Regions from separate parts of the Pseudarthrobacter quantipunctorum genome, predicted to be linked through region 3. Evidence: riboswitches for the same ligand, from Rfam matches in the RefSeq annotation. Region 3 holds a riboswitch; each other region holds the start of a gene.
What was found. Region 3 has a riboswitch for thiamine pyrophosphate ahead of WHH00_RS00340 (ECF transporter S component). Riboswitches for the same ligand answer to the same signal wherever they lie in the genome.

Region 1 (2,193 bases), 1.6 Mb from region 3:
CCTGCATGACGATGAGTTGGCTGCCGCCAGGCAGGCAACGCAGGCCCAGCCTCCAGCGCCTGCAGAAACGGAGAAGCACGACGGCGATGCGTCCAGGCCCGCTGCCGTCCTGACCTTTGGCGGGGAGAAGGTAGTCCTGCCCTTCGTGGAGCACGCAGAGGAGCAGCAGGCGAAGCCTGCCCTTACCCTGGACCGCCTTGCCGCGGCCTTCGCCCACCTGGGCGAGGCCGCTCCAGCGGCGGAAACGCCGGCCGAAACGGCAGTGGAAACGCCGGCTGAAATGCCGGCAGGGCAGCCGGCCCGGCGCGAGGCCGAAGAGGCTGCGCGCCAGGCCCTCCAGCCCGAACGGGACAGGGAGCCGCGGGAAGCTGAAACTGGCCGGCAGCAGCGGCCGGCGCCTGCTGCAGCGGAGAAGGACTACTCGGACCACACGCTGGAGCAGTCGCGCCCGCGCAGGGCACGCCGCAACCGCAGTGCCAGCCGCGCGCAGGGAGCCGCCAACGAGACCTCGGTCCAGCAGCATGACAATGTTCCTGCCGCCGCGGCCGGGCATTCCCATGCAGCCAAGGCACCGGCAACAGGCCAGGCGGGTGCTTCCAAGCCGGCCAGCAGCAAGCCGTCGGATGCACCGATTATCCTCGGTGTCGGGGTTCCTGCCTCAGAGCTGTAGCAACTGGAGATCCAGCAACCGGATCTCCAGCAGCGGGAGTAGTCATTGACCGGATGCCCGGCCAGCCACAGGAAGTGGCCGGCCGGGCATCCGTTGCTTAAGGGCGCGCGTTCAATCCGCCGTTCAAACTGCGCGTTCCACCCAGCGCCGGTCGCACTGTGTCACCTTCAGCCCGCGGACCGCAAAAAAGCTACGCTAGGGAACCGACACGGGGTGCCGCGCAGAGAGCCGGCTGAGATCCAGACCCGTTGAACCTGTCCGGCTAGCACCGGCGAAGGGATGTCTCTTGTCTTCCACTCTCGCAATGCCCACTGCCTTCTTCCAGGGCACACCTGCGCTTTCTTCTCCATTTGCTGCTGCTTCTGCCCCTGGAGCGCAGGCCGGCCAGTACCGCGACGTGCCCCGGGTCCTGGCCATCGCCGGTTCCGACCCCTCCGGCGGGGCCGGCATCCAGGCGGACCTGAAAAGCATCGCAGCCCACGGCGGCTACGGAATGGCCGCCATCACCGCACTCACAGCGCAGAACACCCGCGGCGTGCGCGGCGTCCATGTTCCCCCCGCAGCCTTCCTCACCCAGCAGCTCGATGCCGTCAGTGACGACATCAGCATCGACGCCGTAAAAATCGGGATGCTGGGCGACGCCGCGGTGATCGAAGCTGTCCGGGCCTGGCTCGAAAAGGTGCGTCCCGGCGTCGTGGTGCTGGACCCGGTCATGGTGGCCACCAGCGGTGACCGGCTGCTCCAGGAATCCGCCGAGGCCGCGCTTCGCGGCCTGCTGCCGCTGGCGGACCTCATCACGCCCAACCTGGCTGAACTCGCCATGCTGGTAGGCGGCGAGGTGCAGGAGACCTGGGAAGGTGCCCTGGAGCAGGGACACCGGCTCTCGGCAGCCACCGGGGCAACGGTGCTCGTTAAGGGAGGGCACCTGGCGGGGGATCAGTGCCCCGATGCGCTGGTCGATGCCGGCGGCAGGCTGAACCAGGACGTGGTGGTGGTTCCGGGACAGCGCGTGGCAACGCGCAACAGCCACGGCACCGGCTGTTCACTCTCGGCAGCGATGGCCACAGTCCAGGCACGGCTGGGCGACTGGGAGGCCACCCTCCGCGAGGTCAAGCCCTGGCTGGCCGGGGCGCTGGAGGCCTCGGAAACCCTGGAGGTGGGGACGGGCAACGGACCTGTGCACCACTTCCACCACGTGCCGGCGGTGCGCGGGGAGGGCAGCTTCGCTGCACAGCTGTGGGCGGACGCCAGGAAGGACCTGGCGGACATCTACGCGCTGGACTTCATCCGCGGACTGGTTTCGGGCAGCCTGCCGGAGAAGGATTTTGCCTACTACCTCGCCCAGGATGCCATCTACCTCAACGGCTACTCGCGGGTGCTCGCGCGGACCAGTGCCCTGGCACCCACCGAGGCAGAGCAGCTCTTCTGGGCACGTTCCGCGGCGCAATGCCTGGAGGTCGAGTCTGAGCTGCACCGGTCATGGCTCAGTACGCGGACCGTTGAGCCGCAGCTGGGACCTGTCA
Region 2 (2,193 bases), 1.2 Mb from region 3:
GTGTCTCGGCGTCCAGCGGACCGCCGGGAGCCACGAAGGCGGGTACGTCGGCGATGGCATACAGCACGCGGTAGTCGCTGCCGTCCCGCTCAATGTAGAGCGCCTGGTCAAGGTCTGTGGACGACGCCGGGTCGATGGTAATGAAGTCGATGCCGGTGAGGTCATGGGCTGGCAGCTGCAGTGCCGACACCGCGGCCTCGGCGTCCTTCACGGCATCTTTTGGATACTCGTTCGGCAGCTCAAGCTCCGTCCGCAGGGCGCTGAGTGCAGCCTCGAGGGCGTTGGTGTGCTCGTGGACATTGGGGGCCAGCCGATGATGTGACACGAAAATCAGCGTAGCCCGAATTTCGTAAATTATGCACGGTGCCGGGCACAGAATGCGCCGCAGATCCGGCTCCGCGTCAGGGGCGGGCAGCGTCCAGGGCGCCGAGCAGCGATGCGGCGGCTGCTGCCGGATCATCGGCTTCCGTGATGGCCCGGACCACAACGATCCTGCTGGCACCGGCCGCCACCACTTGCTCCACGTTGCCGTGGTCAATCCCGCCGATCGCGAACCAGGGCACGCCGCCGTCGGGCTTTCCCTGCCCCTGCGCCGCGGAGGCGGCGGCCGCATGCTTCACCAGGTCCAGGCCGACGGCGGCGCGGCCGGGCTTGGTGGGTGTTGCCCACAGGGGGCCCACGCAGAAGTAGTCGAGTGCGGCGGGGCCGGCGGCAGCGGCCAGGGCGGCGTCCACCTGGTCAGGGCTGTGGCTGGACAGGCCAATTGCGGCGTTCCCGTTCAGCAGCGTCCGGGCTGCCTTGAGGGGAAGGTCTTTCTGGCCGATGTGGAAGACCGGGGCGCCGGAGAGCACAGCAACGTCCGCGCGGTCGTTTACTGCCCACAGCCTGCCGTGGCGGACCGCTGCCTCCTTCAGGACGGCCAGGAGTTCCAGCTCCTCGGCGGCTTCGATGGATTTGTCCCGGAGCTGGATGATGTCCACGCCGCCCGCGAACGCGGCATCCACGAACTGTTCGAAGTCGCCCTGGCGGCGGCGCGCATCCGTGCAGAGATACAGGCGCGCATTGTGGAGCCCGGCACTGCCTTCCGCATTGATAAAGGCGTCTGTACCGGACGGACGGGAAGCGGCGGCAGGCGGGTGGGACACATTCATGGGAGCCAGCCTAGTTCCTCTACACTGGGCTCGTACTGCGGGAGCCGCGGCAGCTGTCACAAAGCGCCGGGCTGAGAGGGCGTCAGAGCCGACCGCTTGACCTGATCCGGTTAATACCGGCGTAGGGAAGGAGACAATCGATGCCTCACGCGCATGACGTTACCGGCCGCCCTGCTCCCGGCTCCGCGATCACGGCGGATGTTGCCGTGATCGGCGGGGGAGCGGTGGGCCACGGCATCGCCTGGGAGGCGAGGCGTTCGGGCCGTTCGGTGGTGGTGATCGATGACGTCCCGGGCTCGGGAGCCAGCTGGGCTGCCGCGGGGATGCTTGCACCGGTGAGCGAGCTGCACTACCAGGAGGAGGACCTCCTGGAACTCATGCTCGACGCCTCCGCCCGCTGGCCGGGTTTCGCCGCGGACCTCGCCTCGGCCGCGGGTTCGGATCCGGGATATCTTACGACGCCGACCCTGGCCGTGGGTGCCGACGCCGCGGACAGGCGGGCTCTGCTGGATCTGCGTGCCGTCCAGCTGTCCCACGGGCTCACGGTTGAACCGCTCACCATCCGCGAGGCCCGGCAGCGCGAGCCCCTGCTGAGCCCGGGCATTGCCTGTGCGCTGGATACCCCGGCGGACCACCAGGTGGATCCCAGGCTGCTGGTGGTTTGCCTCCGCCGCGCGTTGGCCCGGCATGCCGGCGGGACGGCAGGCAACCGAAGTCATGTGCCGGGCGCCGTCGACGGATACGCGGTGCCGGACACGGCAGCCGGCCTGCTCTGGAAGGACGGCGCCGTTGCCGGAGCAGTCCTGGAGGGCGGTGGGACCGTCCTGGCCGGGGAGACGGTGGTGGCCAACGGACTGCACGCCGCGGAACTTGCAGGACTGCCGGCGGGCCTGCACCTTCCACTGCGGCCGGTGTACGGGGACATCCTGCGGCTCGCAGTACCTGCCCACCTGCGGCCACTGGTGGCCTCAACTGTCCGTGGGCTGGTCCGCGGGACCCCCGTGTATATCGTCCCCAGGCAGGACGGAACCGTGGTGGTCGG
Region 3 (2,193 bases):
CGGAGGGCCTCGACCACCAGGTCATGGTCCTGCACCTGCGGTAAACCGGACACGGTGACGGTTGCCACGGCACCCACTCCGGTGACGTAGAGCGGGAAGGAGCCGCCGTGCGCGGCATAGCGGGTTTGGTCGAACCAGGCGTTGTCCTCGATCCGTCCTCCTTGAACCCTGGCGCGCAGCCCCACCAGCAGGGAAGGGACCTCGTAACGGGCGGCGGTCCGCTTCTTGGCCCCGATCCAGTGCCCGTTGTCCGGCGTTGCCCCCGGCAGGGCAGCGTGGAAGAGGACCTGCTCGCCCTTGCTGATGTCGATGGCGATGGGCAGCCCGCGCTCCTTGCCCAACTCCACCAGGAGCAGCCCCAGGTTCAGGGCGTCGTCCATGGAGAAGCCGGGAAACTGCAGCTCCCGGACCTCCGCCTCAATCCGGGCGATCAGTGCTTCCAGGGATCCCTCCGGCTGGGCAGCATGGGAATCCGGATCGTACCCGGTCATATCTGGTGGATTCGCAGTCATGGCCCACAATCTACCCCTCCCTGCGGTAAACTGAACCACGCCCAACAGGGCGAATATTTCACCAACAGAATCATTCAACGACAGGGGAGCGCCGCCGTCGGCATCACTGGCCATGCCAGGGACCGCAGGTGGGCGCTGAGAGTGCGGACAGCCGCAGACCCTCGAACCTGATCCGGTTAGTACCGGCGCAAGGGAGTCGAGTTCTCGAAGTGCGCGCAGCGGCAGCAGTGCCGGAAACCGCGCCCACTTTCCCCTCCTGTTCCTCAGGAGGACCACATGGCAACAACAGCAGTCAAGAAAACCGCCGGCAAGTCCTGGCGCGTCGTGGACATCGTGGTGGCGGCCCTCATCGCCGTCGCCGGCGGCGTCATCTTCTGGGCCTGGTCCCAGGGGGCCGCCGCAGTCTCCGGACCCATGAACGCCGTCTACCCGCCCCTGACCGGCCTGATCGCCGGCGGCTGGATGATTCCGGCCGTTCTGGGCATGCTTATTATCCGCAAGCCCGGCGCTGCGCTCTTCTGCGAGACGGTGGCCGCCACCGGTGAACTGCTCATGGGCTCCCAGTACGGGGCGTCCGTACTGTTCTCCGGGTTCGTGCAGGGCCTTGGCGCGGAGATCATCTTCGCCATCTTCGTGTACCGGAAGTTCAACCTGCCCGTAGCCCTGCTGGCAGGCGCTGCCGCCGGTCTTTTCTGCGGCCTGAACGACTCGTTCGCACCGTGGGGCTGGAACATCGCCTACGCCGCCGGCGACAAGCTGGCGTACATCATCTTCACCGCCATCTCCGGCGCCATCATCGCCGGGGCACTGTCCTGGGTTGCCACCCGCGGCCTGGCCAGGACCGGTGTGCTGAGCTCCTTTGCATCACGCAAGGCGGCAACGGAGCCCGTCTTTTCCTGATGGGCGCCCTTTCGCGGCATGAGGCATCCGTCGCGGTGCGTCCGGCTGCCGTCACGGCCCGCGGCTGGGGCTGGCGCCATGCAGGGCGCACCAAACCGGCCGTGCGTGCCCTCGACCTGGAGATCCGCCCGGGGGAGCGGGTGCTTCTCCTGGGACCTTCCGGTGCCGGCAAGTCCACGCTCCTCCACGCCCTGGCAGGGGTGCTGGGGGACATAAACGACGACGGCGGCGACGCCGGGGACTCCGACGAGACGGGCTCGCTGCTGGTTGACGGCGCCGTGCCCCGGGAGCAGCGCGGCCGGGCCGGACTGATGCAGCAGGACCCGGAGACGCAGGTGGTCCTCTCCCGCGTTGGCGATGACGTCGCCTTCGGCGCCGAAAACCTCGCCGTGCCCCGCGACGCCATTTGGGCCCGCGTGCACGAGGCGCTGGACGACGTCGGGCTCTCCCACCTGCCGCTGGACCATCCGACGTCTGCCCTCTCCGGCGGGCAAAAACAGCGCCTGGCGCTGGCAGGGATCCTCGCCATGCGTCCGGGCCTGATCCTGCTTGACGAGCCCACTGCAAACCTGGACCCGGCAGGTGTGCTGGAAGTCCGCGACGCCGTGGGCCGCTGCCTGGACAAAACCGGTGCCACGCTGGTTGTGGTGGAGCACCGGGTGTCCGTGTGGAAGGACCTGGTGGACCGGATCGTGGTGCTGCAGCCGGGCAGCGCCACCGATAATGCCGTGCTGCTTGACGGCCCTCCGGACCAGGTGCTCGCCGAAGCCCGTACCATGCT
Region 4 (2,193 bases), 1.5 Mb from region 3:
ACGCCTCAAGCACCCGTTCCTCCCGGCGTTCCCACAATGAACGCATATGCGCCGCATAGCGCGGGAACTTGGGTAAAGCCTGCGCTGCAATGTCGGGAAAGGTGGCGATGTTGACCAGGGTGGGCACAATGGGCACCTCCTGCTCGACGAACCGGGGCAGGTGCCGCGGCAGGAGGCCTGTGGCGTGCTCCACGCAGTCGATGCCGGCGTCCAGCACGTCGTCGAGCGTCTCTTCCGCGAAGCAGTGCGCCGTAACGCGTGCGCCCTCATCATGGGCGGCGTGGACGGCGTCACGGACGACGGCGGCAGGAAACGAAGGCGCCAAGTCGCCGGCGTCGCGGTCAATCCAGTCCCCCACAAGCTTGACCCAACCGTCACCTTCCCTGGCCTGCTTACGCACAGCTTCCACCAGGCCGTCCGGTTCCACTTCCTCAGCGAACCCCCGCAGGTACCGCCGCGTGCGCGCAACGTGGCGGCCGGCTCGGATCAGCACCGGGACGTCGTTCCTGCCCTGCAGCCATCGGGTATCCGCAGGGGAACCTGCGTCGCGGACCAGCAGGGTGCCGGCGTCCAGGTCCGTCCGTGCCTGTTCTTCGGCAGTCAAAGCATCCACCGGCCCGCCCGCACCCAGCCCGATGTGGCAGTGCGCATCCACAAAGCCAGGCAGCACCCATCCCGCCAGAATCCTGTCCGGGGCCTTTGCCGGCCGGCGGAACGTCAGCCGACCGCCAACGGACCAGAGCCCGTGCTGCTCAGTGCCCGGCCCGGTCAGGACCGTCCCCGTGAACTCGATAATTTCTGCCATGAATTTGCCTCTTTCCCGCCGGGACAGGCTAGCACCGCGTGATGTGACAAGCCCCGCTTCAAGGCGTGTGGTAGCTTTCATCCTGACCACACGGGTGCCCCTGCAGGGGCTGAGATCGGGCTGACGCAGCCTGCGACCGTCGAACCTGTCCGGGTAATGCCGGCGAAGGAAGTGAGTATTCCTTGAGTACACCCAATCAGCAGCTGAACCCTGCCCTCAACAACCCGGGTGCCGGTCCTGCCGGCAACCAGCCCCCCGTAACGCAATCCCTGAAACCCCACTCCCTGGCATACCTCGAGGACGCCGGGAACGGGATCCGCGTTCCCGTGACCGAAATCAGGTTGGAACCGTCACCCAACGGCGTGCCAAACCAGCCGTTCCGGACCTACCGGACCGCCGGTCCGGGGAGCGACCCCGTTCAAGGCCTTCCTCCTGTCCGCAAGGACTGGATCGAAGCACGGGCAGACACGGAAGCGTACAGCGGCAGGGAAAGGAACCTGCTCGACGACGGCCGCTCGGCTGTGCGCCGCGGCGCCGCCAGCGCAGAGTGGAAAGGAGCAGCTCCGGTGCCCCGCCGCGCCGTCGACGGCAGGACCGTCACCCAGATGCACTACGCGCGGCAAGGAGTGATCACCCCGGAGATGCGCTTCGTGGCGCTGCGCGAGAACTGCGATGTTGAACTGGTCCGCAGCGAACTGGCCGCGGGCCGGGCCATCATCCCCAGCAACATCAACCACCCGGAATCCGAGCCGATGATCATCGGCAAGGCCTTCCTGGTGAAAATCAACGCCAACATCGGCAACTCCTCGGTCATCAGTTCAATCGCCGAAGAGGTGGACAAACTGCAGTGGGCAACCCGGTGGGGCGCAGACACCGTCATGGACCTCTCCACCGGGGATGACATCCACACCACCCGGGAATGGATCATCCGCAACTCCCCGGTTCCCATCGGCACCGTCCCCATCTACCAGGCCCTGGAGAAGGTCAACGGCGAAGCCAACGCCCTGACATGGGAGATCTTCCGTGACACCGTGATCGAGCAGTGCGAGCAGGGCGTCGACTACATGACCATCCATGCCGGCGTGCTGCTCCGGTACGTTCCCCTGACCGCCAACCGGGTCACCGGCATCGTGTCCCGTGGCGGATCGATCATGGCCGGGTGGTGCCTGGCGCACCACCGGGAGAACTTCCTCTACACACACTTCGACGAACTCTGCGAGATTTTCGCGAGGTACGACGTCGCGTTTTCCCTGGGCGACGGGCTGCGGCCAGGGGCAACAGCCGATGCCAACGACGCAGCCCAGTTTGCCGAGCTGGACACCCTCGCCGAGCTCACGCAGCGTGCCTGGGAGTACGACGTCCAGGTGATGGTGGAGGGCCCGGGCCAT

Region 1: another riboswitch for thiamine pyrophosphate. It lies ahead of thiD (bifunctional hydroxymethylpyrimidine kinase/phosphomethylpyrimidine kinase); the one in region 3 lies ahead of WHH00_RS00340 (ECF transporter S component).
Region 2: another riboswitch for thiamine pyrophosphate. It lies ahead of WHH00_RS05920 (FAD-dependent oxidoreductase); the one in region 3 lies ahead of WHH00_RS00340 (ECF transporter S component).
Region 4: another riboswitch for thiamine pyrophosphate. It lies ahead of thiC (phosphomethylpyrimidine synthase ThiC); the one in region 3 lies ahead of WHH00_RS00340 (ECF transporter S component).

The regions. Positions count from the first base shown of each region.
Region 1 covers NZ_CP148033.1:1,693,373-1,695,565, forward strand. Annotated here, with positions in the region: gene WHH00_RS07780 (Rne/Rng family ribonuclease) at 1-670, shown strand, start outside; TPP riboswitch at 870-967, shown strand; gene thiD (bifunctional hydroxymethylpyrimidine kinase/phosphomethylpyrimidine kinase) at 975-2,193, shown strand, end outside.
Region 2 covers NZ_CP148033.1:1,280,323-1,282,515, forward strand. Annotated here, with positions in the region: gene WHH00_RS05910 (RNB domain-containing ribonuclease) at 1-325, opposite strand, end outside; gene thiE (thiamine phosphate synthase) at 402-1,151, opposite strand; TPP riboswitch at 1,179-1,296, shown strand; gene WHH00_RS05920 (FAD-dependent oxidoreductase) at 1,292-2,193, shown strand, end outside.
Region 3 covers NZ_CP148033.1:78,083-80,275, forward strand. Annotated here, with positions in the region: gene WHH00_RS00335 (heme-degrading domain-containing protein) at 1-512, opposite strand, end outside; TPP riboswitch at 585-724, shown strand; gene WHH00_RS00340 (ECF transporter S component) at 789-1,412, shown strand; gene WHH00_RS00345 (ABC transporter ATP-binding protein) at 1,412-2,193, shown strand, end outside.
Region 4 covers NZ_CP148033.1:1,607,568-1,609,760, reverse strand. Annotated here, with positions in the region: gene WHH00_RS07355 (amidohydrolase family protein) at 1-805, opposite strand, end outside; TPP riboswitch at 886-993, shown strand; gene thiC (phosphomethylpyrimidine synthase ThiC) at 988-2,193, shown strand, end outside.